One region of the Streptomyces luteoverticillatus genome, then DNA from elsewhere that is predicted to be linked to it. Evidence: riboswitches for the same ligand, from Rfam matches in the RefSeq annotation. Region 1 holds a riboswitch; the other holds the start of a gene.

The links. Region 1 has a riboswitch for glycine ahead of gcvP (aminomethyl-transferring glycine dehydrogenase). Riboswitches for the same ligand answer to the same signal wherever they lie in the genome.
Region 2: it holds a riboswitch for glycine, as region 1 does, so the genes downstream of both, gcvT (glycine cleavage system aminomethyltransferase GcvT) here and gcvP (aminomethyl-transferring glycine dehydrogenase) in region 1, are expected to answer to the same signal.

Annotation. Positions count from the first base shown of each region.
Region 1 covers NZ_CP034587.1:1,174,720-1,190,273, reverse strand. Annotated here, with positions in the region: gene EKH77_RS04775 (mannose-1-phosphate guanyltransferase) at 1-1,404, shown strand, start outside; gene EKH77_RS04770 (DUF881 domain-containing protein) at 1,543-2,424, shown strand; gene EKH77_RS04765 (small basic family protein) at 2,421-2,753, shown strand; gene EKH77_RS04760 (DUF881 domain-containing protein) at 2,759-3,766, shown strand; gene EKH77_RS34715 (FHA domain-containing protein) at 3,897-4,742, shown strand; gene ftsR (transcriptional regulator FtsR) at 4,785-5,564, shown strand; gene EKH77_RS04745 (bifunctional nuclease family protein) at 5,616-6,089, shown strand; gene EKH77_RS04740 (MerR family transcriptional regulator) at 6,237-6,878, shown strand; gene EKH77_RS04735 (DNA polymerase IV) at 7,004-8,470, shown strand; gene EKH77_RS04730 (PRC-barrel domain-containing protein) at 8,377-8,763, opposite strand; glycine riboswitch at 8,884-8,993, shown strand; gene gcvP (aminomethyl-transferring glycine dehydrogenase) at 9,185-12,070, shown strand; gene EKH77_RS04720 (DUF5999 family protein) at 12,177-12,383, opposite strand; gene EKH77_RS04715 (hypothetical protein) at 12,720-13,307, opposite strand; gene EKH77_RS04710 (glutamate-cysteine ligase family protein) at 13,790-15,295, shown strand; gene EKH77_RS04705 (CPBP family intramembrane glutamic endopeptidase) at 15,479-15,554, shown strand, end outside.
Region 2 covers NZ_CP034587.1:5,111,056-5,126,609, forward strand. Annotated here, with positions in the region: gene glyA (serine hydroxymethyltransferase) at 1-227, opposite strand, end outside; gene gcvH (glycine cleavage system protein GcvH) at 261-638, opposite strand; gene gcvT (glycine cleavage system aminomethyltransferase GcvT) at 706-1,821, opposite strand; glycine riboswitch at 1,993-2,089, opposite strand; gene EKH77_RS22925 (AAA family ATPase) at 2,227-2,835, shown strand; gene EKH77_RS22930 (enhanced serine sensitivity protein SseB) at 3,019-3,753, shown strand; gene EKH77_RS22935 (enhanced serine sensitivity protein SseB C-terminal domain-containing protein) at 3,826-4,626, shown strand; gene EKH77_RS22940 (ABC transporter permease) at 5,045-6,043, shown strand; gene EKH77_RS22945 (ABC transporter substrate-binding protein) at 6,129-7,907, shown strand; gene EKH77_RS22950 (ABC transporter permease) at 8,075-9,073, shown strand; gene EKH77_RS22955 (ABC transporter ATP-binding protein) at 9,070-10,185, shown strand; gene EKH77_RS22960 (ABC transporter ATP-binding protein) at 10,197-11,246, shown strand; gene EKH77_RS22965 (M1 family metallopeptidase) at 11,373-12,830, shown strand; gene EKH77_RS22970 (trimeric intracellular cation channel family protein) at 12,926-13,606, shown strand; gene EKH77_RS22975 (TIGR03086 family metal-binding protein) at 13,617-14,189, opposite strand; gene EKH77_RS22980 (helix-turn-helix transcriptional regulator) at 14,329-15,339, shown strand; gene EKH77_RS22985 (cysteine desulfurase family protein) at 15,353-15,554, shown strand, end outside.

The DNA of each region.
Region 1 (15,554 bases):
GAGGCCGGCGCATTCGTCAACACCTCCGTCATCTGGGAGTCCCGGGGGCAGGCCCATCTCTTCGGCGCCCGCGGTGTGTCCGGGATCCTCAATGTGGAGATCACGCCCGAGCTGGCGGTCCGGCTCGCCGGCGCGTACGCGACGACGCTGAAGAAGGGAGCCACCGTCACCACGGCACGTGACCACTCCCGTGGCGCCCGCGCCCTCAAGCGCGCGGTGATCTCAGCGCTTCAGGCCAGCGCCATCGACGTCCGCGATCTGGAGAACGTCCCCTTGCCGGTGGCCCGGCAGCAGACCGCGCGGGGCAGTGCCGGCGGCATCATGATCCGTACGTCGCCCGGGGTGCCGGACTCGGTGGACATCATGTTCCTGGACGAGCGCGGCGCCGACCTCTCCCAGGCGGGGCAGCGCAAGCTCGACCGGGTCTACGCCCGCCAGGAGTACCGGCGTGCGTTCCCCGGCGAGATCGGCGATCTGTCCTTCCCCTCCAGCGTCTACGACTCCTACACCGGTTCGCTGCTGAGGTCCGTGGACACCACCGGGGTCGCCGAGGCGGGGCTGAAGGTGGTCGTCGACGCCTCGAACGGCAGCGCGGGGCTCGTTCTGCCCAGCCTGCTGGGCCGGCTGGGCGTGGACGCGCTCACCATCAACCCCGGGCTGGACGAGGCCCGTCCCACCGAGACCGCCGACACCCGCCGTTCCGGGCTGGTGCGGCTGGGGGAGATCGTGGCGTCGGCGCGGGCCGCGTTCGGGGTGCGGTTCGACCCGGTGGGGGAGCGGATCTCGCTGGTGGACGAGCGTGGTCGCATCGTGGAGGACGATCGCGCGCTGCTGGTCCTGCTGGACCTGGTGGCCGCCGAGCGGCGCAGCGGGCGGGTGGCGCTGCCGGTGACCACGACCCGGATCGCCGAGCAGGTGGCCGCGTACCACGGGACGCAGGTGGAGTGGACGACGACGTCGCCGGACGATCTGACGAGGGTGGGCCGGCAGGAGTCGACGATCTTCGGCGGCGACGGGCGCGGCGGCTTCATCATCCCGGAGTCCAACAGCGTCTTCGACGGTACGGCCGCTTTCGTCCGGTTGATCGGGCTGGTGGCCCGGACGCAGCTCACGCTCAGCCAGATAGACGCGCGGATCCCCAGGGCGCACGTGCTGCGGCGGGATCTGGCCACGCCGTGGGCCGTCAAGGGTCTGGTGATGCGGCATGTGGTGGAGGCCGCCGGGGACCGGTCGGTGGACACGACGGACGGGGTGCGGGTGGTCGAGGCCGACGGGCGCTGGGTGATGGTGCTGCCGGACCCGGCGGAGGCGGTGACGCACCTGTGGGCGGAGGGGCCTGACGACGCCTCCGCGCAGGCGCTGCTGGACGAGTGGTCGGCGGTCGTGGACGGCGCCGGGCGCTGACGCTCCTGGGGGGCGTCGTCCTGCCTGGGCCGGGGGATGTTCCCCCGGTGTTCCGGGAGTGTCGTGAATCCGTACCGGATCCGGCACGCCGGTGGGGCCATTGGGAGACGACGCCCCCGACGTGCGACGATGTGCGGCATGTCGCAGCAGCCCCCCGTTCGGAGCACCTCGTCGCCACCGTCGCGCCCCGACGCGTCGATGTCGCTGCTGACCAATGTGATGGATCACAGCCTCGACGAGGGCTACGCGGAGGCGGCGGCCCGGCGGGCCGAGGGCGCCAAGGGCCTGCCGAGCACCTTGCGGGCCAAGTTGGGGCTGGCCGCGGCGCTGCTGCTGTCGGCCGTCGTGGTGACGCTGGGGGCGGCGCAGGCGCGGATATCGGCACCGACGCTGGCCAAGGAGCGCGAGCAGCTCATCCAGCGGATCGAGGCGGAGACCTCCGCCGCCGACAGCCTCCAGAAGAACGTCGACTCCCTGCGGGACGCGGTCGGCACCAAGCAGCGTGACGCGCTGCGGAAACACGGCGGGGACAAGGCCGAGTTGGTGTCGCTGCTCGCCGGAGCCACGCCGGTGCGCGGGCCCGGGGTCAAAGTGGTGGTCGACGACGCCAAGCAGGCCCGGACCAGTGGGGGCGGGCCCCGGGAGAGCAGTGGCTTCTCCGACACCGGGCGGGTGCGCGACCGCGACATGCAGCGTGTCGTCAACGGTCTGTGGCAGTCCGGCGCCGAGGCGATCGCCATCAACGGTCAGCGGCTGACGGCGCTGTCGGCGATCAGGGCCGCGGGTGACGCCATACTGGTCGACAACAGGCCGCTGGTGCCGCCGTACACGGTGCTGGCGATCGGGGACGGGCAGCGGCTCAGCACCGCGTTCCAGGACAGCGTCGACGGCCAGTACCTGCATGTGCTCCAGCAGAACTACGGGGTCCGCGCGAGCATTTCCACTCAGGACGAGGTCCGGCTGCCCGCCGCGCCGAGTCTGATCGTACGTACCGCAACACCAGGGAAGGGCACATCGTGATCGCCGTATTGGGCCTCATCGTGGGAGTCGTGGTCGGGCTGGTCGTCCGTCCCGTGGTGCCGACGGCGGTCGAGCCCTACCTTCCCATCGCCGTCGTGGCGGCGCTCGACGCGGTGTTCGGCGGCCTCCGGGCGATGCTGGACGGGATCTTCGACGACAAGGTCTTCGTGGTCTCGTTCCTGTCCAACGTGGTCGTGGCCGCGCTCATCGTCTTCCTGGGCGACAAGCTCGGCGTCGGCGCGCAGCTGTCCACCGGTGTGGTGGTCGTCCTGGGCATTCGTATCTTCTCCAACGCGGCCGCCATCCGGCGGCACATCTTCCGGGCGTGAGACCGATGAGCGCAGACGACACTCCCGACAAGTCCGGACAGCAGGGACGGCCTGAAGAGCCGGGGAAAGAGGAGAAGCGGGAGCGGCCCGAGCCGTCGGCCGGGGAACCGGGCGAGCGCGTCGGCGAACCTGGCGAGCCGGAGACGGAGCGCCCGGAGGAGGAGCGTCCCGAGCCGGTGTCCGGGGAGGCCGCAGAGCCGGGGGCCGGGGCGCCCGGCCCCGGGGAGCCCGGTCCGGAGCAGCCCGTACCCGGCCCCGTCCCCCCAAAGAAAACGGCTCCCGAGGCCGCGCCGTTGACGGGGCGTCAACGGCTGATGAGCGGGCTGTGGCCCCCAAGGCTGACGCGTGCCCAGCTCACCGTGGCGGTGCTGCTGTGCGTCCTCGGGCTGGGCCTGGCCATCCAGGTCCGTTCGACGAGCGACAACAGCGCCCTGCGCGGCGCCCGGCAGGAGGATCTCGTAAGGATCCTGGACGAACTGGACAACCGCACCAAGCGGCTCGAGGACGAGAAGCGCCGGCTGGACGGTCAGCGGTCCGAGCTGGAGAGCAGCTCCAACCAGGCCGCCGAGGCCCGTAAGCAGACCGCGCAAAAGGAGGAGCAGCTCGGGGTGCTCGCGGGTACGGTGGCGGCCGAGGGGCCCGGCATCGAGCTCACGGTGAGCGACAGCAAGGGGGCCGTGGAGTCGGACAAGCTGCTCGACACGATCCAGGAGCTGCGGGCCGCCGGCGCGGAGGCGATCCAGATCAACGATGTCCGGGTCGTCGCGGGTACCTACTTCTCGGGCTCCGCGGGAAAGGTGGAGATCGATGGGAAAAAGGTCTCGCAGCCCTATAAGTTCAAGGTCATCGGCAAGCCCCAGGATCTGGAGCCCGCGCTGAACATCCCGGGTGGTGTGGTGCAGACTCTCGAGAAGGAGCAGGCGTCGGTGAGTGTCTCCCGGTCTGAGAAGATCATTGTGGACGCCTTGCGCCCGGCGAAGCGGCCTGACTACGCTCGGTCGTCATCGCAGTGAGACGGGCGCGCGAGCGGGGCTCGTGGGGAGGGCGGGAGGTTGCGGGGGGTCGGCGCACCAAGTCAAGGGTGCGTGATGGAAACTGTCTGTTGACTGCGGACGTTGTAGAGATGTCCAGGTCGGACGGTGTGTGCAGCAAGGGTTTGTCCTGCCCCACGGGCGGGTCTGTTTCGGTCAAGGGGAATCGCCCGTGAAGTTGTTTGCGAAGTTGTTCGGCAAGAGCGCACGCCAGGACGGCGGTACCGCCCGGCACCGGGCGTCGCGGTCCGGGGAGGGCGGCGAGAACGCCCAGGAAGGCCGCCCGCTGTTCCGGGACCAGGTCGACGCCCAGGGCTACGGGGGCGACATTCCGGGCGGTCCGGGCGCGTCCGCTGTTGACCCTGCCCAGGCGGGGCGCATAGGTTTCGGGGCACCAGCGACCTCAAGTGCGGGTGGAGGGTTTGCCTTGCCGGTATGTACGAGGTGTGGCCACCGGAACGCCGAGGCCAGCCGGTTCTGTTCCAACTGCGGTGCTCCGCTGCGGCCGGGCGCGGTCGCCGAGCGCGCGTCGGAGACGACCTCGACCATCTCCATCTCCGGTCTCGAGGCGTACGACTCGGAGACCACCGGGCAGACGGCGATCCCTGCGCTCTCGCCCGAGGCGCAGGCCGCGGTCGAGGCGCTGCCCCAGGGCTCGGCCCTGCTGGTGGTCCGCCGGGGCCCCAACTCGGGTAGCCGTTTCCTGCTGGACGCGGAGGTGACCACCGCGGGCCGCCACCCGCAGAGCGACATCTTCCTCGACGACGTCACCGTCTCGCGCCGGCACGTGGAGTTCCGCCGGGGCCACGACGGCAGCTTCACCGTCACCGACGTCGGCAGCCTCAACGGCACGTACGTCAACCGTGAGCAGATCGAGTCGGTCGTCCTGTCCAACGGCGACGAGGTGCAGATCGGCAAGTACCGGCTGGTCTTCTTCGGCAGCCAGCGGGGCATCTGACCGGTTCCCGGACGCGGTCCGGGGCACCTCCAGGGAAGGGCCATGCTTCGAACACCGTCGGGCGGTACCGGATCCTCCGGTGCCGCCGGCGCGGAGGGCCGGCTGGTGAGCATCGGAACGGTGCTCAACCTGTTGCGCGAGGAGTTCCCCGAGGTCACCATCTCCAAGATCCGTTTCCTGGAGGCGGAGGGCCTGGTGGAGCCCCGGCGCACCCCGTCCGGCTACCGCAAGTTCAGTACGGAGGACGTGGCCCGGCTCGCCTATGTGCTGCGGGTGCAGCGCGATCACTACCTCCCGCTCAAGGTCATCCGGGAGCAGCTGGACGCCCTGGCCCGGGGCGAGCGGGTCCAGCTGCCCGCCCCCGCGCAGCCGAAGGACGCCCTCGACCTCGCGGACGTCCTGGACGAGCCCGGGGCGCCCACCGCGGCCCCCGGAGGGCCCGAGGGGCCCGTGACGGCCCGTATCGGCCGTACGGAGCTGCTGGCCGGCGCCGGGGCCACCGAGGAGGAGCTGGCCGAGTGGGAGTCCTACGGGCTGCTCACGGCCCACCCGGACGGCGGATTCGACGCCGATGCCCTCACGATCGCCAAGCTCGTCGCCGACCTGGGCCGTTTCGGTCTGGAGCCGCGCCATCTACGGGCCGTGAAGGCCGCCGCCGAGCGGGAGGCCGGTCTCGTCGAGCAGGTGGTCGCCCCCCTGCGCCGGCACCGCAATCCGCAGACCAGGGCCCATGCCGAGGCCACGGCCAGGGAGCTGGCCGCCCTGTCCGTACGGCTCCACGCGGCCCTGGTGAGGGCCGCGCTCCAGCCCCGCGGCCAGTGACAGTGAGTGCCCGACTACCCAAACCCGCCGGGCACGGCCTAGGGTTGCTGTGTGAACGAGCTCGATGTCGTGGGTGTCCGGGTGGAAATGCCCTCAAACCAGCCGATCGTGCTCCTGCGTGAAGTGGGAGGCGATCGCTACCTCCCGATTTGGATCGGACCGGGAGAGGCGACGGCGATCGCCTTCGCCCAGCAGGGCATGGCGCCTGCCCGTCCGCTGACCCACGACCTGTTCAAGGACGTGCTGGAGGCGGTCGGACAGCAGCTCGCGGAGGTTCGCATCACGGATCTGCGCGAAGGCGTCTTCTACGCGGAGCTCGTCTTCGCCAGCGGGGTGGAGGTCAGCGCGCGGCCGTCCGACGCCATAGCGCTCGCGCTGCGCACCGGTACGCCGATCTACGGCAGTGACGGGGTGCTGGACGACGCGGGGATCGCCATCCCGGACGAGCAGGAGGACGAGGTGGAGAAGTTCCGCGAGTTCCTCGACCAGATCTCGCCCGAGGACTTCGGCAGCAGCAGCCAGTAGGCCGCATTCGAGTAGCTTTTCCCGCTACCTGGACACGTAAAACCACTCTCAGGGTGATTATCACTCGGCGTGCCGAGTGTGGCGATCGTTGACGCACCCCGAGCGACTGCCTACCGTCGAGAAGGCAGGTCAAGGACGGAGGTCGGCGTGAGAAGCACGGGCGACGGTACGGCGGTCGGCGGTCCGTATCCGCTGCATGGGGGAACGGTCGAACCAGTGCCCCGCTATTCCGCGACGGCGGCGGTGACCACCCCACGGGGAAGCGAGTCCGAGGGGGCGGTCGCCTCCCGGAGCTCCGAAGGCATCGGGTACCGGGGGCCGACGGCGTGCGCGGCCGCGGGTATCACCTATCGGCAGCTCGACTACTGGGCGCGTACAGGGCTCGTGGAGCCCAGTGTGCGGCCCGCGTACGGGTCGGGCAGCCAGCGGCTCTACAGCTTCCGGGACGTGGTCGTCCTGAAGATCGTGAAGCGGCTGCTGGACACCGGGGTCTCGCTCCAGAACATCCGCACCGCCGTGCAGCATCTGCGCTCGCGCGGCATGGCCGATCTGGCGCAGATGACGCTGATGAGCGACGGCGCCACGGTCTACGAGTGCACCTCGCCCGACGAGGTCGTCGACCTCCTCCAGGGCGGTCAGGGCGTCTTCGGGATCGCCGTGGGCGTCGTCTGGCGGGATGTGGAGAGCGCTCTGGCCCAGCTCCACGGGGAGCGGGTGGACACCGGTGAGACGCTCGTGGGCCACAACCCGGCCGATGAGCTCGCCCGCCGCCGCAACCGGGCGGGCTGAGGCCCCCCGGGGCCGCCGTACGACAGCGTGACAGGGCGCCCCGCGCAGGCCGTGACAGCGGTCGGCGCGGGGCGTCTCTTCGTACATCGGTGCGAATGTCAGTGGTATGCGGCAGCATCTGTCCTGTGAGGGGTGCGCCGACGATTCTCCATCTGGACATGGACGCGTTCTACGCTTCGGTGGAGCAGGCGTCCAAGCCGAGCCTGCGCGGAAAGCCCGTGGTGGTGGGCGGGCTGGGTCCCCGCGGCGTGGTGGCCACGGCCTCGTACGAGGCGCGGGTCTTCGGCGTCCACTCCGCCATGGCGACGGCCCAGGCCCGCAGGCTCTGCCCCAACGCCGCCTATCTCACCCCGCGGTTCGCCCTGTACCAGCGGGTCAGCCACGTGGTGATGGGGCTGCTGGGCGAGCTGTCCCCGCTGGTGGAGCCGCTCAGCCTCGACGAGGCGTTCGTCGACCTGGAAGCGGGCGGGGTGCCGCCCACCGGCGCGGCCGCCCGCGCGGTGGCGGAGCGGCTGCGGCGCGACATCGAGGTGGCCACGGGGCTCACGGCCTCGGTGGGGCTGGCCGGCTCCAAGATGTTCGCGAAGATCGCCTCCGAGGAGGCCAAGCCGGACGGCCTCAAGATCATCGAGCCCGGCACGGAGCTGGAGGTGCTCGGCCCGATGTCCGTCCGGACGATTCCGGGCGTCGGCCCCGCCACCGCCGAAACGTTGCGGCGCGCCGGTATCACCACCGTGGCGGAGACGGCCGAGGCCGGCGAGGACGAGCTGGTGCGCCTCCTCGGCAAGGCCCACGGCGCCGGCCTCCACGCCCTGGCCACCGGGCACGACGACCGCCCCGTCGTCGCCGAGCGGGACGCCAAGTCCGTGTCCGTGGAGGACACCTTCGCCGAGGACCTCACCGACCGGACCCGGGTACAGATGGAGATCGCTCGCCTCGCCGACCGCTGCGTGACCCGGCTGCGCGGCGCCGGGCGCTCGGGCCGCACGGTCGTCATCAAGGTCCGGCGGTACGACTTCTCGACCCTGACCCGCTCGGAGACCCTGCGCGGCCCGACCGACGACCCCGCCGTGGTGCGCGAGGCGGCCGCCCGGCTGCTGGAGGGAGTGGACACCACGGCCGGGGTGCGGCTGCTGGGCGTCGGCGTCTCCGGCCTCGCCGACTACACCCAGGAGGACCTCTTCGCCCAGGCCGCCGCCGGCGCCGCCGAGGCCGCCGCGGCGGCCAGGGCGGCCGGGGACGCCGAGGGGGCACCCCACGAGCCCGAGACGCCCCAAGAGCCCCAGAGGGCCCCCGAGGGGCCGCCGCAGTGGCTTCCCGGCCTGGACGTCCGCCACGACGAGCACGGGCCGGGCTGGGTGCAGGGCAGCGGCGTGGGACGGGTCACCGTCCGCTTCGAGGAGCCCTGGTCGGCGCCCGGCCGGGTGCGGACCTTCCGCGTCGACGACCCGGCGCTCCACCCCGCCGAGCCCCTGCCGCTGGTCCGCCCGGCCGACGATCAGCCGCCCGGGCCGCCCGCCCCCTCCGGGTCCCCGGAAGCCGTATCGTCGGGTGCCGGGGGCGGCTCGGGCGAGGGCAGCTCCAGCCCGTAGTGCCGGTAGAGCCGCAGCTCCTGCGCGGGGGAGAGGTGCCGGCCCACCCCGAAACCGGGCGCCTCCCTGATCAGCGCGCGCTCAAAGGGGATCCGCAGCCCGTCGTCCTCCACCCGGCTCGGCTCCAGCGGCACGAAGGCGTCCCGGCCGAAGAGGCCGGTGCGCACGGCGGCCCACTCCGGCACGCCGGTCGCGTCGTCCAGATACACCTCGTCCACGGTGCCGATCTTCACGCCGTCCCGGTCGAAGGCCTTGCGCCCGATCAGGTTCCGGGGGTCGATGTCGGTCTGCACGGCTCCTCCGCTGCTCCCCGCCCATGACGGTCCTCGTCACCACGAAAAACCACGAAGGTGAAACCGGCCACTCGGGAGATCCACCCGGAAACCCTCGCTGGTAGGCTGGCCAGTGGCCGCAGACCCCGTGCGGGAGAGCTCTTCTCGAAGCCCACAAAGGCGTTCGTGGAAGGCGCCGAAGGAGCAAATCCTCCCCGGAATCTCTCAGGCACCCGTACCGCATGGACGAGGTCACTCTGGAAAGCAGGGCGGGCCCAGGTCAGGCAGCAACGCCGAAGCCCCTCCTCACCGACGGTGAAAGCCGGGTCGTGCGCCGCGGCCCGGTGAAGCTCTCAGGTCGAGATGACAGAGGGGGAGGCCGTTCGGGCACCCGCGCCGTGGTGCCCCTCGCAGGTCGCAAACGACCAGGAGGCCTCCGCAGATGACCGTCCACCGCATCGCCCTCACCGACCTGGAGCGCGGCACGCCCTTCGAGGCGCGCCACATAGGTCCCGACACCGCCGCCCAGGCCAAGATGCTCGCCCAGGTCGGTTTCGGCTCGCTCGACGAGCTCACCGCCGCCGCGGTGCCGGACGCGATCAAGAGCGCCGGGGCGCTCGGTCTGCCCGAGGCCCGCACCGAGGCCGAGGTCCTCGCCGAGCTCCGCTCCCTCGCCGACCGCAACACCGTGCTCACCTCCATGATCGGCCTGGGTTACCACGGCACGTTCACCCCGCCGGTGATCCTCCGCAACGTCATGGAGAACCCCGCCTGGTACACGGCCTACACGCCCTACCAGCCGGAGATCTCCCAGGGACGCCTGGAGGCCCTCCTCAACTTCCAGACGGTCGTCGCCGACCTGACCGGGCTGCCCACCTCCGGCGCCTCCCTCCTCGACGAGGGCACCGCCGCCGCCGAGGCCATGTCCCTCTCCCGGCGCGTCGGCAAGGTCAAGGACGGCGTCTTCCTCGTTGACGCCGACACCCTGCCGCAGACCGTCGCCGTCATCGAGACGCGCGCCGAGCCCACCGGCGTCGAGGTCGTCGTCGCCGACCTGTCCGCGGGCATCCCCGAGGAGCTCGCCGAGCGCGGCGTCTTCGGCGTCCTGCTCCAGTACCCCGGGGCCTCCGGCGCCGTGCGCGACCTCCGCCCGGTCATCGAGCGGGCCCACGAGCTCGGCGCGATCGTCACCGTCGCCGCCGACCTCCTCGCCCTCACCCTCCTCACCCCGCCCGGCGAGCTCGGCGCCGACATCGCCGTGGGCACCACCCAGCGCTTCGGCGTCCCCATGGGCTTCGGCGGCCCCCACGCCGGATTCATGGCCGTCCGCGACAAGTTCGCCCGCAGCCTGCCCGGCCGCCTCGTCGGCGTCTCCGTCGACGCCGACGGCGACAAGGCCTACCGCCTGGCCCTCCAGACCCGCGAGCAGCACATCCGCCGCGAGAAGGCCACCAGCAACATCTGCACCGCCCAGGTGCTCCTCGCCGTCATGGCCGGCATGTACGCCGTCTACCACGGCCCCGAGGGCCTCGCCGCGATCGCCCGCCGCACCCACCGCTACGCCGCGATCCTCGCCGAGGGCCTGCGCGCCGGGGGCGCCGAGGTCGTCCACGACACCTACTTCGACACCGTCACCGTGCGCGTGCCCGGCCGGGCCGCCGAGGTCGTCGAGGCCGCCCGCGAGCGCGGCGTCAACCTCCGCCCGACCGACGCCGACCACGTCGGTATCTCCTGCGACGAGACCACCACCCGCGCCCACCTGGCCGCCGTCTGGGCCGCGTTCGGCGTGGAGGCCGACGTCGAGGCGCTCGACCCGACGACCTTCGACGCGCTCCCCGAGAGCCTGCTGCGCGGCGACGAGTACCTCACCCACCCGGTCTTCCACCAGCACCGCTCCGAGACCGCGATGCTGCGCTACCTGCGCCGCCTCGCCGACCGCGACTACGCCCTGGACCGGGGCATGATCCCGCTCGGCTCGTGCACCATGAAGCTCAACGCCACCACCGAGATGGAGCCGGTCACCTGGCCCGAGTTCGGCCAGCTGCACCCCTTTGCGCCGGTCGAGCAGGCCGGGGGCTACATCACCCTCATCACCGAGCTCGAGGACCGGCTCGCCGAGGTCACCGGCTACGACAAGGTCTCCCTCCAGCCCAACGCCGGCTCCCAGGGCGAGCTCGCCGGCCTGCTGGCCGTCCGCGCCTACCACCGCGCCAACGGCGACACGCAGCGCACCGTCTGCCTCATCCCGTCCTCCGCGCACGGCACCAACGCCGCCAGCGCCGTGATGGCCGGCATGAAGGTCGTCGTCGTCAAGACCGCCGACGACGGCGAGGTCGACGTCGAGGACCTCCGCGCCAAGATCGAGCAGCACCGCGACGAGCTCGCCGTGCTGATGATCACCTACCCCTCCACCCACGGTGTCTTCGAGGAGCACGTCGCCGACATCTGCGCGGCCGTCCACGACGCCGGCGGCCAGGTGTACGTCGACGGCGCCAACCTCAACGCCCTGGTGGGCCTGGCGAAGCCGGGCCGGTTCGGCGGCGACGTCTCGCACCTGAACCTCCATAAGACCTTCTGCATCCCGCACGGCGGCGGCGGCCCCGGCGTCGGCCCGGTCGCCGTCCGCGCCCACCTCGCCCCGTACCTGCCCAACCACCCGCTCCAGCCCACCGCGGGCCCGGCCACGGGCGTCGGCCCGATCTCGGCCGCGCCCTGGGGCTCCGCGGGCATCCTGCCGATCTCCTGGTCGTACGTCCGCCTGATGGGCGGCGCGGGCCTCAAGCGCGCCACGCAGGTCGCGGTGCTCGGCGCCAACTACATCGCCAAGCGCCTGGAGCCCCACTACCCCGTGCTCTACACCGGCCCGGGCGGCCTGGTCGCGCACGAGTGCATCGTGGACCTCCGGCCGCTGACCAAGGCGACCGGCGTGAGCGTCGACGACGTCGCCAAGCGCCTGATCGACTACGGCTTCCACGCGCCGACCATGTCCTTCCCGGTCGCCGGCACGCTGATGATCGAGCCGACGGAGAGCGAGGACCTCGCCGAGCTCGACCGGTTCTGCGAGGCGATGATCGCCATCCGCGCCGAGATCGAGAAGGTCGGCACGGGGGAGTGGCCCGCCGAGGACAACCCGCTGCGCAACGCCCCGCACACCGCCGCCTCGGTGACGGGCGCGTGGGAGCACCCGTACACCCGCGACGAGGCCGTCTTCCCGGGCGGTCAGTCCAAGGCCGACAAGTACTGGCCGCCGGTGCGCCGTGTGGACGGCGCCTACGGTGACCGCAACCTGGTCTGCTCCTGCCCGCCGCTGGACGAGTACGAGGGCTGACGGGTACCCGCACGGGTGGGGGCCGGTCCGGCGCTACGGCGCCGGACCGGCCCCTTCGTGTCGTACGCCACCGTGCGGCGTTCCGGGCGAGGGCGGTGCCGCCGGGTCAGGCGGCGGTCACCACCTGGTCGGTGCCCAGCGCCCGGTGCGGGGCGATGATCTGTCCGTCCGGCAGCAGCTCACCGGTGTCCTCGAAGCAGAGGACGCCATTGCACAGAAGACTCCATCCCTGCTCCGGGTAGGCGGCCACGAGGTGGGCGGCCTCCCGGTCGGCGGAGTCGGCTGACGGGCACGTGGGCTGGTGCGGGCACATGGAAGTTATCTTTCGCTCTGATGTGGTGGCTGTCCTGCGGCTCGACGCGTCGCTCATGCCGCCCCCCGTTGTCATCGTCGGTCGGTCCCAGTCTTGCCCTACGGGCCTCGTTCCGCAGGGATTTCCCAGGGACGCTCCTCACAGGGTGATGACGCGTCACCCGCGCGGGCGGTTGCTCCCAACTGGACGGTCCCTTCGGGGGGTTCGGAATGGCCGCAACGGACTAGCCCGGACGGGTGAAGGGTGGGGGCAGCGGTGCGCCCCGCGACTCCCCTGGTGCGGGGAGGCGCGGGGCGCGACGGCTCCGGAGTCCGTCGGAGTACGGTCCTGCGGTCGTCAGGCCGTCGCCCGCAGCCGGTGCGGGGGCGCCAGCCGGGGCGTCAGCGCGGGCAGCAGATCGGCGGCCCGGTGCGGGCGGTGGGCCGCGATGCCGGGCGGCGCCGGGGCGAGGGGGACGAGCAGATCACCTGGGGCGAACAGCTCGGAGGCGGCGTCGGCCGTGATGTCCGCGTGCAGCCAGAGGGTGAGCATGTAGAGCTCGGGCACCGACAGCAGTCGTGGCTGGTACGCGGTGGTCAGCGCCTCGGCCTGGCGCAGGGCCAGCTCGGTGGAGGCCACGTACGGTCCCTCGCAGAAGTGGGAGAACGCCCAGCCGTCGGCGGTGAGCACGGCCTCGCCGGCCGCCACGGCCCGTTCCCCCTCCTTGATCTGGAACCGCCAGCCGGTCAGCCGGGTGCGCGGCACCCCACCGGGCTTGCCCGCCCGCTCCAGCAGGTGGACGGGCAGCGGGAGTTCGGTGCTGAGCGGGGTCCGGGCGGACCGCAACGAGGGGGTGCGGGCCTCACGGACGGCGGTGGGGGAACCGAGGGCGGTGAGGACCGTGCGGAGGGCAGGCGCGGGAGCAGGGGGAACATGCAGCGGCATGGTGGGTCGCCTCTCGCTCAGGAAAGACACGGGGGTGCGGGGCGGGGTGCGGACGACGCTGTCGGCGTGCGGGGTCAGAGGGGGGCCGGGACCGACTCCGGGGCGCCTACTCTCTGCCTCATTCCGGAGTTTATACGACACTTGTTCACATGATGTTTCGGCTAGCTGTCGCGGGTATTTCCGGCAAGAACAATTCAGGTCCCGATCCCGGGGGGATTTCGGTGTTTTTGTGAAGGCCGCGCGCCCATGACCTCGGCTTCGTCACCGTATACGGTGGGCCGGATCCGATCGGTGTTTATCACCAGCGCATTGCGCCCCGCCAGCCGCTTGTTCCATGCCGACGGAATGTGCCGGAGCGCACCGGGTGAGAGCCTATCGCTTCCCCGTGCGCCGCGGGGCGTTATGGATCGTCCCGCCTGGGCATCATCGACCGTGACAAGAGGCCGGTGCGGCGGGCGGCCCGTCCGGGAGGGAGGCTTCGCATGGGGGAGAAGGTCGCGGCCCTGGGGTTCGACCTCGCCGACCGGCAGCGCCACCGGGAGAAGCTCCGGCGGTGTCTGGACGGGCTGGCGAGACTGCTGGAGGAGAAGCGCTTCGACCGCCCCCGCAATCTCATGGGGCTGGAGATCGAGCTGAATCTCGCGGGCCCCGACGGTATGCCGAGCATGGTGAATGCCGAGGTACTGGAGCGTATCGCCAGCCGGGATTTCCAGACCGAACTCGGGCGATTCAACCTGGAAGTGAACATCGTCCCGCACCGGCTCTCGGGAAGGGTTCTCGACCAGCTCGCCGAGGAACTGCGCACGGGCCTGTCCTACGCGGACCGCAGGGCCATGGAAGTGGGCTCCGGCATCGTCATGATCGGAATACTGCCCACGCTCACCGACCGGGACCTGGTCCATGCGAACCTCTCCGCCGCCGACCGGTACTTCCTGCTCAACGACCAGGTCGTGGCCGCCCGGGGCGAGGAGTTCACCATCGACATCGCCGGTGTGGAGCGGCTGACCTGCACCGCGCGCTCCATCGCCCCGGAGGCCGCCTGCACCTCCGTCCAGCTCCATCTCCAGGTCACCCCGGGCCGGTTCGCCGCCGTGTGGAACGCCGCCCAGGCCGTCGCGGCGGTACAGATCGCCGTCGGCGCCAACTCGCCCTTCCTCTTCGGCCGCGAGCTGTGGCGCGAGTCCCGGCCGCCGCTGTTCGTGCAGTCCACGGACACCCGCCCGCCCGAGCTACGGGCCCAGGGGGTCCGGCCGCGCACCTGGTTCGGGGAGCGCTGGGTCTCCTCGGCGTACGAGCTCTTCGAGGAGAACCTCCGCTTCTTCCCCCCGCTGCTGCCCATATCCGGGGAGGAGGACCCGCTGCGCGTCCTGGACGCGGGCGGTGTCCCGGAGCTCGCCGAACTGACCCTGCACAACGGCACGGTCTACCGCTGGAACCGGCCCGTCTACGGCATCGCCGACGGCGTCCCCCACCTCCGGGTGGAGAACCGCGTCCTGCCGGCCGGGCCCACCGTCACCGATGTCATCGCCAATGTGGCGTTCTACTACGGGCTGGTCCGCACCCTCGCCGAGGAGCCCCGGCCGGTGTGGTCCCGGATGCCGTTCGGCGTCGCCGCCGACAACTTCGACACCGCCTGCCGCGACGGCATCGACGCCGTCCTGCGCTGGCCCCGGGCGGGCCGGACGGGCGTCCTCGCGCGGGTCCCGGCCGTCCGGCTCGTCCTGGAGGAGCTCCTGCCGATGGCCTCGGCCGGGCTGGACGCGTGGGGAGTGGAGCCCGCCGACCGCGACCACTACCTCGGGGTCGTCGAGGAACGCTGTCTGCGCCGCGTCAACGGGGCCTCCTGGCAGGCCGCCGCCTACCACCGCGCGCTGGAGCACGGCCTGGACCGGGAGCGCGCCCTCGCCGTCACGACCCGCCGCTACCGCGAGCTGATGCACACCGGCGAGCCCGTCCACACCTGGCCCACGGACGCGCCCGCCCTGTGACCCCTCTCTTTTTGGCCTTTCCTTTTTGGCCTTCCGGGGCGTCGTGTCTCTTTTTAGCCTTCCGGGGCGTCGCGGCACCCCTGTGCGCGGCGACGTGGCGGCGTCGGGCAAGCTGTGACCGTCGTGAGGACGGGCAGCTGGGAGGCGACGGTGCGGCAGAACGCTCGGGACGGCGGCGCGGGCATCCGGCCGGAGGCGCCCTCCGGGCCGGCGTCCGGCGCCGGGCCCGACCGGCGCGTGCTGCGCTCGGAGACGCTGA
Region 2 (15,554 bases), 3.9 Mb from region 1:
TGCTCGACGACGTCGACGTGCTCGCAGCCGCCGTAGTAGCGGCGGCCCGGGTAGCCCTCGGCGTACTTGTTGGTCAGGACCGAGCCCTGGGCCTCCATGACCGCGACCGGAGCGAAGTTCTCCGAGGCGATCATCTCGAGGGTGGACTGCTGGCGGTGGAGTTCGGCGTCGACAGCGGCGGCGACGTCGGGGTCGAGCTCATGGAGGGAGCTGTTGAGAAGCGACATGAGTTCTTCCTGCGCGGGAGGGAGCGGGCGGGGTCAGCCGGCGAAGTCGGTGTACTCGTCGGCCGACAGCAGGTCGGCCGGCTCGTCCGTGATCTTCACCTTGAACAGCCAGCCGCCCTCGAAGGGGGCGGAATTCACCAGCGCGGGGTCGTCCACGACGTCCTGGTTGGCCGCGACGACCTCGCCCGTGACGGGGGAGTAGAGGTCGCTGACCGACTTGGTCGACTCCAGCTCACCACAGGTCTCGCCCGCGGTGACGCTGTCGCCGACCGCCGGGAGCTGTGCGTAGACGACGTCACCGAGGGCGTTGGCGGCGAACTCGGTGATCCCGACCGTCGCCACACCGTCGGCGTCGGCGGCTGACAGCCACTCGTGCTCCTTGGAGTAACGCAGCTGCTGGGGGTTGCTCATGGCTAGATTCTCCTGTACGCGCGTGGGTGCTTGTGCAAGGGGTCTTGACAGATGAGATGAGGGGGATTCAGCGGGCCCGCTTGTAGAAGGGGAGCGCGACGACCTCGTAGGGCTCGTGGGTGCCGCGAATGTCCACACATACCCCTTCCGTACCCGGAGTGGCGTGCGCCGCGTCGACGTAGGCGATCGCGATCGGCTTGCCGAGGGTGGGGGAGGGGGCACCGGAGGTCACCTCGCCGACGGCGGCGCCGTCCACCGTCACGGCGAAGCCGGCCCGGGGCACCCGGCGGCCGGTCGCGATCAGGCCGACCAGCTTGCGCGGCGGGGCGCTCTCGGCGCGCTCGGCGGCGGCCGCCAGCGCCTCGCGGCCCACGAAGTCGCCGGCCTTGTCGAACTTCACGACCCGGCCCAGACCGGCGTCGAACGGGGTGAGGGCCGTGGTCAGCTCGTGCCCGTAGAGCGGCATGCCCGCCTCCAGGCGCAGCGTGTCGCGGCAGGAGAGCCCGCACGGCACCAGGCCGGCCTCCGCGCCCGCCTCGGTCAGGGCCTGCCACAGCTTCTCGGCGTCGGCGGGGGCGACGAACAGCTCGAAGCCGTCCTCGCCGGTGTAGCCGGTGCGGGCGATCAGCGCGGGGACGCCCGCGACGGTGCCCGGCAGGCCCGCGTAGTACTTCAGGCCGTCCAGGTCGGCGTCGGTGACGGACTTCAGGGTGGCGGGGGAGGCGGGGCCCTGGATCGCGATCAGCGCGTAGTTCTCGCGGTCGTCCCGGACGGTCGCCTCGAAGCCCGCCGCGCGCTCGGTGAGCGCGTCGAGGACCACCTGGGCGTTGGAGGCGTTGGCGACGACCATGTATTCCTCGTCACCCAGCCGGTAGACGATCAGGTCGTCGAGGATGCCGCCGTCCTCGCGGCAGATCATCGTGTAGCGGGCCCGGCCGACGGCCAGCGCGGAGATGTTGCCCACCAGGGCGTGGTCCAGGGCCTGGCCCGCCTGGGGGCCGGTGAGGGTGATCTCGCCCATGTGCGACAGGTCGAAGAGGCCCGCGCGGGTGCGCACGGCGACGTGCTCGTCGCGCTCGCTGCCGTAGCGCAGCGGCATGTCCCAGCCGGCGAAGTCGGTCATGGTCGCGCCGAGCGCGCGGTGCAGCGCGTCCAGGGCGGTACGGCGGGGGGCATCGGTCATGATCGGGCTCCCGGGCAGGTGGGTCGCGGAGGAATGCCTGAAGAGGCGGCCTCCCCATCTGTCATCGGAACCTGAGAGGTTCACCGAGAGCCCTCGCCTGTCGTCAAAGGCAACCCGGCTTGCACCTTGGGTGGGACCGAGCCATGGGCGCGGTCCGCTTTTCAGATCTGCCTCACCCGCGCGGTACGGGGCCTGAGAGATTCAAGGGAGGAACTTGCTCCTTCGGCGCCCAGTGCCTGTGGCACCGGGACTCTCCCGCGCGGATTCGAGCGGCCAGTATGCGATTGCTTGCAGTTGAGTCGAGCGTGAGTCGAGCTTGGCGCGCACATCATTGCACGTACGGGCGTGCGACGGACCGCCCACCGCCTCTCAAATTGGATTACCTTTTCTTTGCGAGAGGGGGCGATCACCGTGCGTACGGGAGTGGGGGCGGGGGAGACGCACGGGGTGCGCGACCTGCGGGGTGACGCCGTGGCCGCGGTGACGGAGCTCCGCTACCCGGCCGGCGATCTCCTCGTCGTCTCGGGGCTGCCGGGCGGGGGCAAGTCCACGCTGATACGGCGCGCGGTGCCCGCCGCCGTCCACCGCGTGGACTCCCAGGACGTGCGCGAGCGCTTCGAACGCCTGTCGCCGGCGCTGCCCTACGCCTTCTGGCGGCCCTTCGTCAGGGTCGCGCACTACGCCGCGCTGCGGCGGGCGCTGCGCTCGGGTGACAGCGTCGTCGTGCACGACTGCGGGCAGTGGAGCTGGGTGCGACGCTGGCTCGCGCGGGACGCGCGGCGGCGGGGCGGGGGGCTGCACCTGGTGGTCCTGGCGGTCGACCCGCCCACCGCGCTCGCCGGCCAGCGCGCCCGGGGCCGCGGCGTCTCCGCCCGCTCCTTCGCCCGCCACCGCCGCGCGACGGCCCGCCTCGTCGCCGCCCTCACGGCGGGCGACCGCCCACCGGGCACGACGTCGGCCGTCCTCCTCGACCGCGAGGCGGCGGACGCGCTGCGGCGGATCACTTTCGGCTGACCGGCCCCGGACCGCGCTCCGCGCGGTGTCCTCAAACGCCGGACGGGCTGAAATCAGCCCGTCCGGCGTTTGAGGACCGGGGGTCCGGGGGCGGAGCCCCCGGGAACAACCCCCGCCCCCGGAAAGCCCGGGCGCAGCCGCTAAGGTGCCCGGAAAACACCAGACGCACCCCGTGGGAAGACAATGACCTGGCCAGTCAACGAACTGGAGGCGGTCCTCGCCGCCTCCGTCGGCGTCCCGGACGCCGGCCCCCGCATCGTCGAGGCGCTCGGCCGCAGCAGCGTGTGGGTCCCGCTGCCCAAGGGCGGGGGCCCCGACAGTCCCGATCTCGACCTGCCCGCCCTGGAGCTGAACGGCGCCGCGTACGTCCCCGTCTTCAGCTCGCAGGAGCAGTTCACGGCCGTCGCCGGCGAGGGGATGCCCTTCGCCGTCGCCCCCGCCGTCGAGTTCGCCCGCGGCCTCCCCCCGCAGGTCGGCATCGTCGTCAACCCCGAGGGCACCGTCACCGTGCCCCTGCCCCCGCCCGCCGTCGCCGGGCTGTGCCGGGCCGGGCGCACGGCCCTGGACGGCGACGCCACCGGCGGCCGCGTCCGGCTGTTCGAGCCGGACTGGCAGCAGGAGCCGACCGCGTTCCTGGCCGCCGCCGGACTGGAGTTCGCCGGCACCGGCGTCGTCCGCACCGCCCGCCGCGCCCTGGCCAGCGTCGAGGGCGCCGGCCCCGCCCTGTTCGTCGGCGTGGAGCTGGGGCTCCCCGACCCGGGCAGCCGCTCCGCCGCCCTGGACGCCCTCGGCCGCGCCCTGGGCCAGGTGCCCGTGCCCTGGCCCGTGCAGCTGGTCTTCCTGGACGTCGCCCAGGACGATCCCGTGGGCGACTGGATACGCACCCGGATACGACCGTTCTACGACCGTGACCTGTGACAGCTCTCATGCCCGCCCCCGCGGGCTCGTAAGCTGGTAGCAGCAGACGGCCAAGAGAAGAGGCGGACCCAGGTGAGCGCGGGCGCGGAGAGCGGCGTGGAGCAGGTGCTGCGCCAGGTGGCGCCCGGCCGGTACGACACGTACGAGCAGCTGCTGCGGTCCCTCGCCGAGGGCCGGGTGTGGATGCTGCTGTGGCACGGTCAGGCCGGCTCGCCCGACGCCCAGTACGGGAACATGGAGGTCGACGGCCTCGGCTACGCCCCCTGTGTGACCTCCGCCCAGGAGCTCGCCGCCAGCGGCTGGAATCGCGCCCACGAGGTCGTCGCCGGCCGGGCCGTGGCCGCCTCCCTCTTCCCCGACCGCTGGGGCCTGTGGCTCAACCCCCACGCCCCCGGCGGCGGCGTCGGCATCCCCTGGCTCGACCTGCGCCGGATCGTCGCCGGCCTGGACCGGCTGCCCGCCGGGCCCCTCCAGCTGAGCGAACCCGCGCTGGACATTCCGCAGTTCTACGCCCTCCTCGGGCAGAACGCCCACCGCACCCCCGTCGTCCGCGCGCTGCGCCGGGCCTGGGTGCGGCCCGCCCTGGGCACGCCGTACCTGGCCATCGGGCTCGATCTGTACGACACCTCGCCCGCCGCCGTGGAGGCCGTGCGCCTGATGATGCAGCAGTCGATCGCGGCCGTGCCCGACGGCCTGCCGGTGTCGACGGTGACGATGACGGACGAGTACGACCCCGTCGCCATGTGGATGCGGGCCAACAGCCGGCCCTTCTTCGCCCGCGAGGGCTACGGGGCCGCCGGCGCGCCGGCGGCGCCCGCCTCCGGGTACGGCTATCCCCCGCCGCAGCAGGGCTGGCAGGCCGGGGCCTACTGACGCCCGTTCTCCTGACGCCCGTTCAGGGCCCGCCGGTGTCCGTATAACGGAACCTCCCTACGCACATCACGTTTGCGCATCCTTTGCGGGTGAGGGCTGGCGGGTGATCGCGGGAGCCATGAAGACTCCCGCCCAACAAGGACTTCGTTCCTGCGTACGACCTGTTCCGCCGTACGACCGCTCCGTGTGCACGTCCCGTACCACCGGCACCTCCGGTGCTCTCCGCACCGGTGTGACTCCGGGTACCACCGCACGTCCCGCACATCTCGCACGTCCGCACCACTGCACTTCGCGTACCACCGCGATCCGCGCGCACCGCCGCGCGGGGCGCGTCCTCGCACCAGTGATGTGAACCAGCCGCCCCGAGCGCGGCGGGCGTTGGGCCGGTCGCCGCCGGCCGAGAGGGGTCCACCAGACGATGACGGCACCACTGCACGACACGGGACCGGCCGACGCCGGCGCCGCCCCCGTCACCGATGGCCTTCCGGCGAAGGCCATCGAGGGGCGCTCGCCCTGGCGGATCGCCTGGACACGGCTCAAGCGCGACAAGTTCGCCCTGGCGGGCGGGGTCGTCGTCCTGCTGCTCATCCTCGTGGCGGTCCTGGCCCCGGTCATCGTGGGCCTCCTCGGGCATCCCCCGAACGAGTACCACGAGGAGCTGATCGACCCCCTCTCCAGCACCCCCAAGGCATCCTGGGGCGGCATCAATTCCGACTTCCTCTTCGGCGCCGAGCCCGTCAACGGCCGGGACGTCTTCAGCCGGGTCGTCTACGGGGCCCGGGTCTCGCTGCTCGTGGCCTTCCTCGCGGCCGTCGTGGCGGTCGTGATCGGCACGGTCCTCGGCATCGTCGCCGGCTACTTCGGCGGCTGGGTGGACGCGGTCGTCAGCCGGGTCATGGACCTCCTGCTGGCCTTTCCCCAGCTGCTGTTCATCATCGCGCTCGTCTCCGTCGTCCCCAACTCCCTGTGGGGGCTGACCGGTTCGGGGGTGCGGATGGCCGTGCTGATCGCGGTCATCGGGTTCTTCGGCTGGCCGTACGTGGGCCGGATCGTGCGCGGCCAGACGCTCTCGCTCAGAGAGCGGGAGTACGTCGAGGCCGCCCGCAGCCTGGGCGCGGGCCGGCTGTACATCCTCTTCCGGGAGCTGCTGCCCAACCTGGTGGCGCCGATCACCGTGTACGCCACGTTGATGATCCCCACCAATGTCCTGACGGAGGCGGCGCTGAGCTTCCTCGGCGCCGGCGTCAAGCCGCCGACCGCCTCCTGGGGGCAGATGCTCTCCAAGGCCGTCACGACCTACGAGGGCGACCCCATGTTCATGATCATCCCGGGTCTCGCCATCTTCGTCACCGTGCTGGCCTTCAACCTCTTCGGTGACGGCGTGCGGGACGCGCTGGACCCGAAGGGCTCGCGCTGACGCGCTGCCCACCCCCTTCTTCGTCGTACCGATTCCTCTCGTACCCCGTTCCGGGCGGCGACCGACCACGGAGGTCCGTTACATCGTGACAACCCAACGAACTTCGAGGCGCAGACTGGCCGCCGGGGCGGCGCTCGCGGTCGCGGCCCTGGTGACCACCACCGCCTGCGGCGGTGGCGGCGGCAAGAGCGACGGCGGCGGCAAGGGCGGCAAGGCGGCGGGCTTCAACGCCGGTGTGAACAAGGTCGCCGCCCCTTCCGGCAAGAAGGGCGGGGAGCTGAAGTTCATCGGCACCCAGGACGCCGACTCGTGGGACCCGCAGCGCGGCTACTACGGCTTCATGTGGGACTTCGCCCGCTACTACACCCGCACCCTCGTCACCCCCAAGCCGGCCCCCGGCCTGGACAGCGTGAACGTCGTCCCGGACATGGCCACGGACACCGGTCAGCTCTCGGCCGACAAGAAGACCTACACCTTCAAGCTCCGTGACGGGCTGACCTGGGAGGACGGCCAGCCCGTCACCACCCAGCAGATCAAGTACGGCATCGAGCGCACCTGGGCGACCGACAAGATCTCCGGCGGCCCGCTGTGGCTGATGCAGGTCCTCGACCCCAACAAGGAGTACAAGGGCCCGTACAAGGACGAGAGCAAGGACAAGCTCGGCCTGAAGGCGATCGAGACGCCGGACGAGAAGACGATCGTCTTCCATCTGCCCAAGCCCAACGGCGACTTCCTCCAGATGCTGGCGATCCCCGCCGCGGCCCCGGTCCGCCCGGACAAGGACACCGCCGAGAAGTACGGGTCCCGGCCGTTCTCCAGCGGCCCGTACAAATTCGTCTCCTACACCCCGAACAAGGGCCTGGAGCTCGTCCGCAACGACAAGTGGGACCAGAAGTCCGATTCGGTCCGCAAGGCGCTGCCCGACAAGATCACGGTCAAGCTCACCACCAACGCCGACGACATGGACAACAAGCTGCTCGCCGGCGAGTACGACCTCGACATCAACGCCACCGGCCTGGGCTCGACCGGCCGGCAGAAGGCGATGAACTCGTACAAGGCCAACGTCGACAACCCGCAGACCGGCTTCATCCGCTACGCGGCCTTCCCGAAGACCGTCGCGCCGTTCGACAACGAGCACTGCCGCAAGGCCGTCATCTACGCCGCCGACCACACCTCGATCCAGACCGCGCGCGGCGGCCCGCAGGCCGGCGGCGACATCGCGATCAGCATGCTCCCGCCGGCGGTCAAGGGCTTCGACGCGAACTACGACCCGTTCAACCTGAAGCAGGGCAAGCCCGACGAGGCCAAGGCCAAGGAGGAGCTGAAGGCCTGCGGCAAGCCCGAGGGCTTCAAGACCACGATCGCCGTGCGCAACAACAAGCCGCCGGAGGTCGCGACCGCCGAGTCGATGCAGGCGGCCCTGAAGAAGGTCGGCATCGACGCCCAGATCGACCAGTACGACGGCGCCCAGTCCACCGGCATCATCGGCGCCCCCAAGAACGTCAAGGACAAGAACTACGGCATCATCATCATGGGCTGGGGCGCGGACTTCCTCAGCGGCCAGGGCTTCCTCCAGCCCATCGCCGACGGCCGCTTCATCCAGGAGAGCGGCAACCAGAACTACCCCGAGCTCAACGACCCCGAGGTCAACAAGCTCTTCGACCAGGCCATCGCGGAGATCGACGTCGACAAGGCGGGGAAGCTCTACCAGGAGGCCAACAAGAAGGTCACCGAGGGCGCCTGGTACCTGCCCTTCGTCTACGACAGGACGATCACCTGGCGCAGCTCCCGGCTGACCAACGCCTACACGTCCGACGCCTACAACGGACGCTACGACTACGCCTCCCTCGGCGTCGTCAAGTGACAGCCGACAAGTGACAGCCGTCGAGTGACAGGCACCGTCCAGTGACAGACCGTACGCTCCGCCGGCGCACCCGCCGCTAGGCCCGAAGGGCAGGTGAGGGCCGCGCGCGGCGGTCCGGGGACCCCCGACGCGACACGGGGGTCCCCGGCCGCCGCCGGCCGACCGCAGTGTTCGCTTACATCGTCAGGCGGCTGTTCGCCGTCATCGTGATGCTCCTCGTGGTCACCCTGGTGACCTTCGGCATCTTCTTCGCGATCCCCAAGCTCACCGGGGCCGACCCCGCCGCGCTCTACGTCGGCAAACAGGCGGACCCGGCGACCATCGAGGGCATCCGGCAGAAACTCGGGCTGTCCGACCCGATCCTGGTGCAGTTCTGGCACTTCGTCACCGGCATCTTCGCCGGGCGGGACTACACCGGCGGCGGCACCACCGTCCACTGCGACGTGCCCTGCTTCGGCTACTCCTTCCGCACCGAGCAGGACATCTGGCCGGTGCTCCAGGACCGGGTGCCGGTGACGCTGTCGCTGGCCGCGGGCGCCTGTGTGCTGTGGCTGATCGGCGGCGTGACCACCGGTGTGGTCTCCGCCCTCAAGCGCGGCAGCCTCTGGGACCGCGCGGCCATGACCGTCGCCCTGAGCGGCGTCTCGCTCCCCATCTACTTCACCGGCCTCGTCTCGCTCGCGGTCTTCTCCTACGGCCTGGGCTGGGTGGACGGCGACTACGTCGACTTCGCCGACGACCCCGCCGGCTGGTTCAGCGGGCTGATCCTGCCCTGGATCACCCTCGCCTTCCTCTACGCGGCCATGTACGCCCGGCTCACCCGCGCCACCATGCTGGAGATCCTGGGCGAGGACTACATCCGCACCGCCCGCGCCAAGGGGCTGCGGGAACCGGTCGTCATCGGCAAGCACGCCATGCGCTCCACGCTGACCCCGGTCCTCACCATCCTCGGCATGGACCTCGGCGCCCTCGTCGGCGGCGCGATCCTCACCGAGACCACCTTCAACCTGCCGGGCCTGGGCCAGGCGGCCGTGAAGGCCATCAGCGACCGCGACCTGCCGCTGATCCTCGGCGTGACGCTCATCGCGGCGACCGCCGTCGTCGTCGCCAACCTCGTGGTCGACCTCCTGTACGCCGTGATCGATCCCCGAGTGAGGCTCTCGTGACCACCACACCCCTCCCGGACGGCGGCGCCGTCGGCGAGCCCGTCGGCGGCGCGGCCCGGCCGACCGCCTTCCTCGACGTCCGCGACCTGCGCATCCACTTCCCCACCGACGACGGCCTGGTGAAGTCCGTCGACGGGCTCTCCTTCCAGCTGGAGAAGGGCCGCACCCTCGGCATCGTCGGCGAGTCCGGCTCCGGCAAGTCCGTGACCTCGCTGGGCATCATGGGCCTCCACACCGTCGGCCAGTACGGCCGCCGCAAGGCCCGCATCAGCGGCGAGATCTGGCTGGACGGCACCGAGCTGATGAGCGCCGACCCCGAGAAGGTGCGCCGGCTGCGCGGCCGCGAGATGGCCATGATCTTCCAGGACCCGCTGTCGGCCATGCACCCGTACTTCACCGTCGGCGCCCAGATCGTCGAGGCGTACCGGGTCCACCACGACGTCGACAAGAAGACCGCCCGCAAACGCGCGGTCGAACTGCTGGACCGGGTCGGCATCCCCCAGCCCGACCGGCGCGTCGACGACTACCCCCACCAGTTCTCCGGCGGCATGCGCCAGCGCGCGATGATCGCGATGGCGCTCGTCAACAACCCCGAACTGCTGATCGCCGACGAGCCCACCACCGCCCTGGACGTCACCGTGCAGGCCCAGATCCTGGACCTGATCCGCGACCTGCAGAAGGAGTTCGGCTCGGCGGTCGTCATCATCACCCACGACCTGGGCGTGGTCGCCGAGCTCGCCGACGACATCCTGGTGATGTACGGCGGCCGCTGCGTGGAACGCGGCCCGGCCGAACGGGTCTTCCGCACCCCCCAGCACCCCTACACCTGGGGCCTGCTGGGCTCGATGCCCCGCATCGACCGCGAGCAGACCGAGCGGCTGATCCCCGTCAAGGGCTCCCCGCCCAGCCTGATCAACGTGCCCTCCGGCTGCGCCTTCAACCCGCGCTGCCCCTACGCGGACGTCCCCAAGGGCGGTGTCACCCGCACCGAGCGGCCCGAACTGCGCCCCGTCCCGGGCGCCGAGGCCGGCCGGCCGCACCACTCCGCCTGCCACCTGGCACCCGAGGAGCGCACCCGCATCTGGACCGAAGAGATCGCGCCCAAGTTGTGAAGGACCCACAGATGACGATTCCCGCACAGCCGGCCCCCGAGGCGGCCGAGCCCCTGCTGAAGGTCGAGGGCCTGGTCAAGCACTTCCCGATCGTCAAGGGGCTGCTGCGGCGCCAGACGGGCGCGGTGCGGGCGGTGGACGGGCTGGACTTCGACGTGCGCGCGGGGGAGACCCTGGGCGTGGTGGGCGAGTCCGGCTGCGGCAAGTCGACCATGGGCCGGCTGATCACCCGGCTGCTCGAACCCACCGCCGGGAAGATCGAGTTCGAGGGCCGGGACATCACCCACCTCGGGGTGGCGGGGATGCGGCCGATGCGCCGCGACGTCCAGATGATCTTCCAGGACCCGTACTCCTCGCTGAACCCCCGGCACACCGTCGGCACGATCGTCGGGGCGCCGTTCCGGCTCCAGGGCATCACGCCCGAGGGCGGGGTGAAGAAGGAGGTGCAGCGGCTGCTGGAGCTGGTCGGCCTCAACCCCGAGCACTACAACCGCTATCCGCACGAGTTCTCCGGCGGCCAGCGCCAGCGCATCGGCATCGCGCGGGCCCTCGCGCTCAAGCCCCGGCTGGTCGTCGCCGACGAGCCGGTCTCCGCGCTGGACGTCTCCATCCAGGCGCAGGTGGTCAACCTCCTGGACGACCTCCAGGAGGAGCTCGGGCTGACCTACGTGATCATCGCCCACGACCTGTCGGTCATCCGGCACGTCTCGGACCGGATCGCGGTGATGTACCTCGGCAAGATCGTGGAACTCGCCGACCGGACCTCGCTCTACGAGCGGCCCATGCACCCGTACACCAAGGCGCTGATGTCGGCCGTGCCCGTGCCGGACCCGGGGCGGCGTACCAAGCGGGAGCGCATCCTGCTCAAGGGCGACGTGCCCTCGCCGATCTCCCCGCCGTCCGGCTGCCGCTTCCACACCCGCTGCTGGAAGGCGACGGAGGTGTGCAGGACCGACGAGCCGCGGCTGCTGGCCCCCCGGGCCGGCCACCAGGTGGCCTGCCATCACCCGGAGAACGCGCCGGGAACACCCGAACCGGTGACGGAAGGTGCGGGTGCGTAAGCGGCGTGCGAGGCTGGCTCGTGGAGATCGAAATGACTTGGTAAAGACCTGAGCACCGCGAGGCGCGGGAGTGCAGAGTCGGCGCGTTCGCCGCTAGATGCGCTCGCACGTTCGAAGGGACGGCTCATGGCACTCTCCCGCCCGCTCCGGGATCGCTCCATACGCTCGAAGGGCCGCCGGGTCCCGGCCCGGCTCCTCGCCCTCGCCACGGCCACCGCCTCGGCCTGGGTGATCGCGGCCGCCCCCATGGCCTCGGCCCGCCCCGACTGGCCCCCGACCGCCGGTGCCCCCGGCATCGGTGACACCTACTTCCCGGAGCTCGGCAACGGCGGCTTCGACGCCCTCCACTACGACCTGGACGTCGGCTACACACCCTCCAGCGGCCGGCTGGACGGGAGGACGACCGTCACCGCGCGGGCCACCCAGAGCCTCTCCTCCTTCGACCTGGACCTCCAGCAGCTCACGGTCTCCAAGGTCGAGGTGAACGGCCTGCCCGCCGCCTTCTCCCGGGTGGGCGACGAGATCCGCATCCGCCCCGCGCTCCCGCTGATCAAGGGCCACACCTTCACCACGACCGTCACCTACGGCGGCATACCCCAGCCGCTCAGCGGCCCCATCATCTTCGGCTCCAAATACGGCTGGATGAAGACCAAGGACGGCGTCTTCGTCGCGTGCGAGCCCAACGCGGCCTCCACCTGGTTCCCCTCCAGCGACCACCCCTCCGACAAGGCCACCTTCGACATCCGCATCCGGGCCCCCAAGGGCCTGACGGCCGTCTCCAACGGCAGGCTCCTCGCCACCCGCGACAGCGGCGACACCACGGTCACCCACTGGCGCGAGAGCAAGCCCATGGCGCCCTACCTCGCCACGGCCACGATCGGGAAGTTCGACGTGCGCAAGGGCGTCACCCCCGGCGGCACCCCCATCTACGTCGCCACCAATCCCACCCTGCCCACCGACAAGCTCGACTTCTACGGCATCACCGCCGAGGCCACCGACTACTGGTCCAAGCTCTTCGGCCCGTATCCCTTCGAGGAGACGGGCGCCATCGTCGACGACATGCCGCAGGCCGAGTTCTCGCTGGAGGTCCAGACGAAGCCCGTCTACTCCGCCGTGCGCGACGAGTCGACGGTCGTCCACGAGCTGGCCCACCAGTGGTTCGGGGACTCGCTGTCGGTCGAGCGGTGGAAGGACATCTGGCTCAACGAGGGCTTCGCCACCTACGCCGAGTGGCTGTGGGACGAGCACAAGGGCCGCAAGAGCGCCCACCAGTCCTTCCTGGAGGCGTACAACGCCCACGGCGACGGCGACGCCTTCTGGAAGCTCGACGTGGCCGACCCCAAGCGCGACACCATGTTCTCGCGGTCCGTCTACTACCGGGGCGCGATGACGCTCCAGATGCTGCGCGAGCGCATCGGCGACAAGGCGTTCTTCAAGCTGCTGCCGCTGTGGACCAAGCTCCACAAGGGCGGCAACGTCCGCACCGCCCAGTTCACCGGCCTCGCCGAGGCGGTCTCCCACCAGGACCTGAGCGATCTCTTCCGGACCTGGCTGTCCACCCCGCAGAAGCCGAAGCTGCCGTAACCGTCCCAGCCCTCGTGGGGGGCGCGCCGGTCCGCATTCCGGGACGCGATCCGGGAGGAGTCGGGAGCACCGCCGCCGGCGCGTAAGAATGTCTGGTGCTCACCGATCTGTTCAGCCCCTCCGTCCAGCACTCGCTCGACATCGCCGGGATCTTCGTCTTCGCCATGTCGGGCGCCCTGCTCGGCGTCCGCAAGAACTTCGACGTCTTCGGCATGGCGGTGCTGGCGGAGGTCACGGCGCTGGGCGGCGGGCTGTTCCGGGACCTGATCATCGGAGCGGTGCCGCCCGCCGCCTTCACCGACCTGGGGTACTTCCTCACCCCGCTGGTCGCCACCGCGATCGTCTTCTTCCTCCACCCCGAGGTCGAGCGGATCACCAAGGCGGTGAACGTCTTCGACGCCGCCGGGCTCGGGCTGTTCTGCGTCGCGGGCACGGTCAAGGCCTACGGGCACGGGCTCGGCCTGACCTTCGCCGCGACGCTGGGCCTGGCCACGGCGGTCGGCGGCGGTGTGCTGCGCGACGTCCTGGCCCACGAGGTCCCCTCGCTGCTGCGCTGGGACCGCGACCTGTACGCGGTGCCCGCCATGGTCGGCTCCACCATGGCCGCGCTGCTCATCCGCTACGACGCGCTCAACGTCTCCACCAGCATGCTGTCCGCCGCCGTCGCGTTCGTCCTGCGGCTGCTGGCCATGCGCTACCACTGGCGGGCGCCACGCGCCTGGCACCGGCGCAGCGCGACGGCCGGAGATCCGGCGCAGGGCAACGCCCAGGGGTAAACGTTTCGGCTCAGACCTCCCGGCCCAGCCACGCCGCCAGCCGCGCGTAGGCGTCCGCGCCCTCGGGGGCCGGACGCACCGGACCGAACGGCACGGGCCCGCCGCGCCGCTCCGCCGGGAGCACCCGGCGCGCCCACTCCAGGGCGTACTCGGCGAGCTCCTGGTCCAGCGGCAGCGGGTGACCGAGGGCGGTGGACAGGTCCCAGGTGTGGGCGACCGTCTCCAGCACACAGCCCGAGGCGAGGTACGCCCGGCCCGGCATCTCGCCCCACGGCACGGACACCGGCGCGTCCAGCTTCGCGTCGTCGGCCCACACCTCGTCGAAGAGCGCGCGGGCCTCGTCGTAGGCCGGGAGCCAGCCGTCGTCCGGCACGCCCTCGGCGGCCACCAGCGCCACGTCCGCGTCGGTCCGGCCGCGCTCGGCGCCGGCGCGGACACCGCCCACGAGGTGCGCCAGCAGCCCGCGCACGTCGAACTCCTCGCACGGCGTGGCATCGCCGAGCGCCTCGGGCTTCACCCGGGCCATCAGGGCCGCCACCTGGCCGGTCGCGCGGGTGTAGAGGGGGCGGGGGTCGAGATCCATGGCGCACTGCTCCTACGAGGAAGGGGTGATCAGTCGACGTTCGATCGACTGGTCGGCCGGTCGGTCTGGGAGCACCCTCCCGCCATAACCTGACACCCGCCGTCAGGTTTTCATCGCCCCCTGCGAGATTCTTGATCACGTGAAATCCGACCGGCTGCTGTCGATACTCCTGCTGCTCCAGAACCGGGACCGGGTGCCCGCCGCCGAGCTCGCCCGCCGCCTGGAGGTGTCCGTCCGCACCATCTACCGCGACGTCGAGTCCCTCTCCGCCGCCGGCGTGCCCGTCTACGCCGAGCGCGGCCGCCACGGCGGCATCTCCCTGCTCCCCGGCTACCGCACCGACGTCACCGGCCTCACCGCCGACGAGGCCCGCGCCCTGTTCGTCCTCGCCGGCCCCAGCGCCCACGCCGACCTCGGCCTCGACGGAGCCCTGGGCTCCGCCCTGCGCAAGGTCATGGCCGCCCTGCCCGCCCCCCACCGCCCCGCCGCCGAGGCCACCAGCCGCCGCATCCACATCGACCCCGTCCGCTGGGCGGCCCCCACCGCCGCCGTCGACCTCGGCGAACTCCACGCCGCCGTCTTCACCGACCTCCGGCTGCGCCTGCGCTACCGCCACGGCGGCACGGCCGAACCGCGCGGGTACACCGTCGACCCCTACGGCCTCGTCGCCAAGGCCGGCGTCTGGTACCTCGTCGCCGACCACCGCGGCAGCCCCCGCCTCTACCGCGCCGACCGCGTCCTGAAGGCGACCCTCACCGACGAACCCGTCCGCCGCCGGTCCGGCCAGGAGCTGACGGACGTCTGGGCGGAGCTGCGCCGCGAGGTCGAGGACCGGCCCGCGGAACTCCTGGTGACGGCCCGGGTGCGGCGCTCCCGCCTCGCCACGCTCCTGCGCCTCCGCGGCCGGCAGCTCACCGGGCCGCCGTCCGAGGGCGACCCCGCGACCGTCGAATTCGCCTTCGGCGGCGTCGCGGAAGCGCGATCCCTGCTGGCCTACGGCCCGGACCTGGAGGTGATCTCCCCGGAGCCGGTCCGGCGGGAGCTGGCGGCGGCCGCCCGGGCGGTGCTGGACCTGTACGAACCCGGGCACAACCGGATGCTCCCTCCGGGGCCGGAACGCCCCGCCACGGTCCCGGGCCGGGCCTCGTAGAATCGTGCCCACCATGGCCTACCTCGACCACGCCGCCACCACCCCGATGCTCCCGGAGGCGGTGACGGCGATGACCACCCAGCTGTCCGTCGCCGGCAACGCGTCCTCGCTGCACGCCGCGGGCCGCCGCGCCCGCCGCACGGTCGAGGAAGCGCGCGAATCGCTCGCCGCCTCGCTCGGCGCGCGCCCCAGCGAAGTGGTCTTCACCGCGGGCG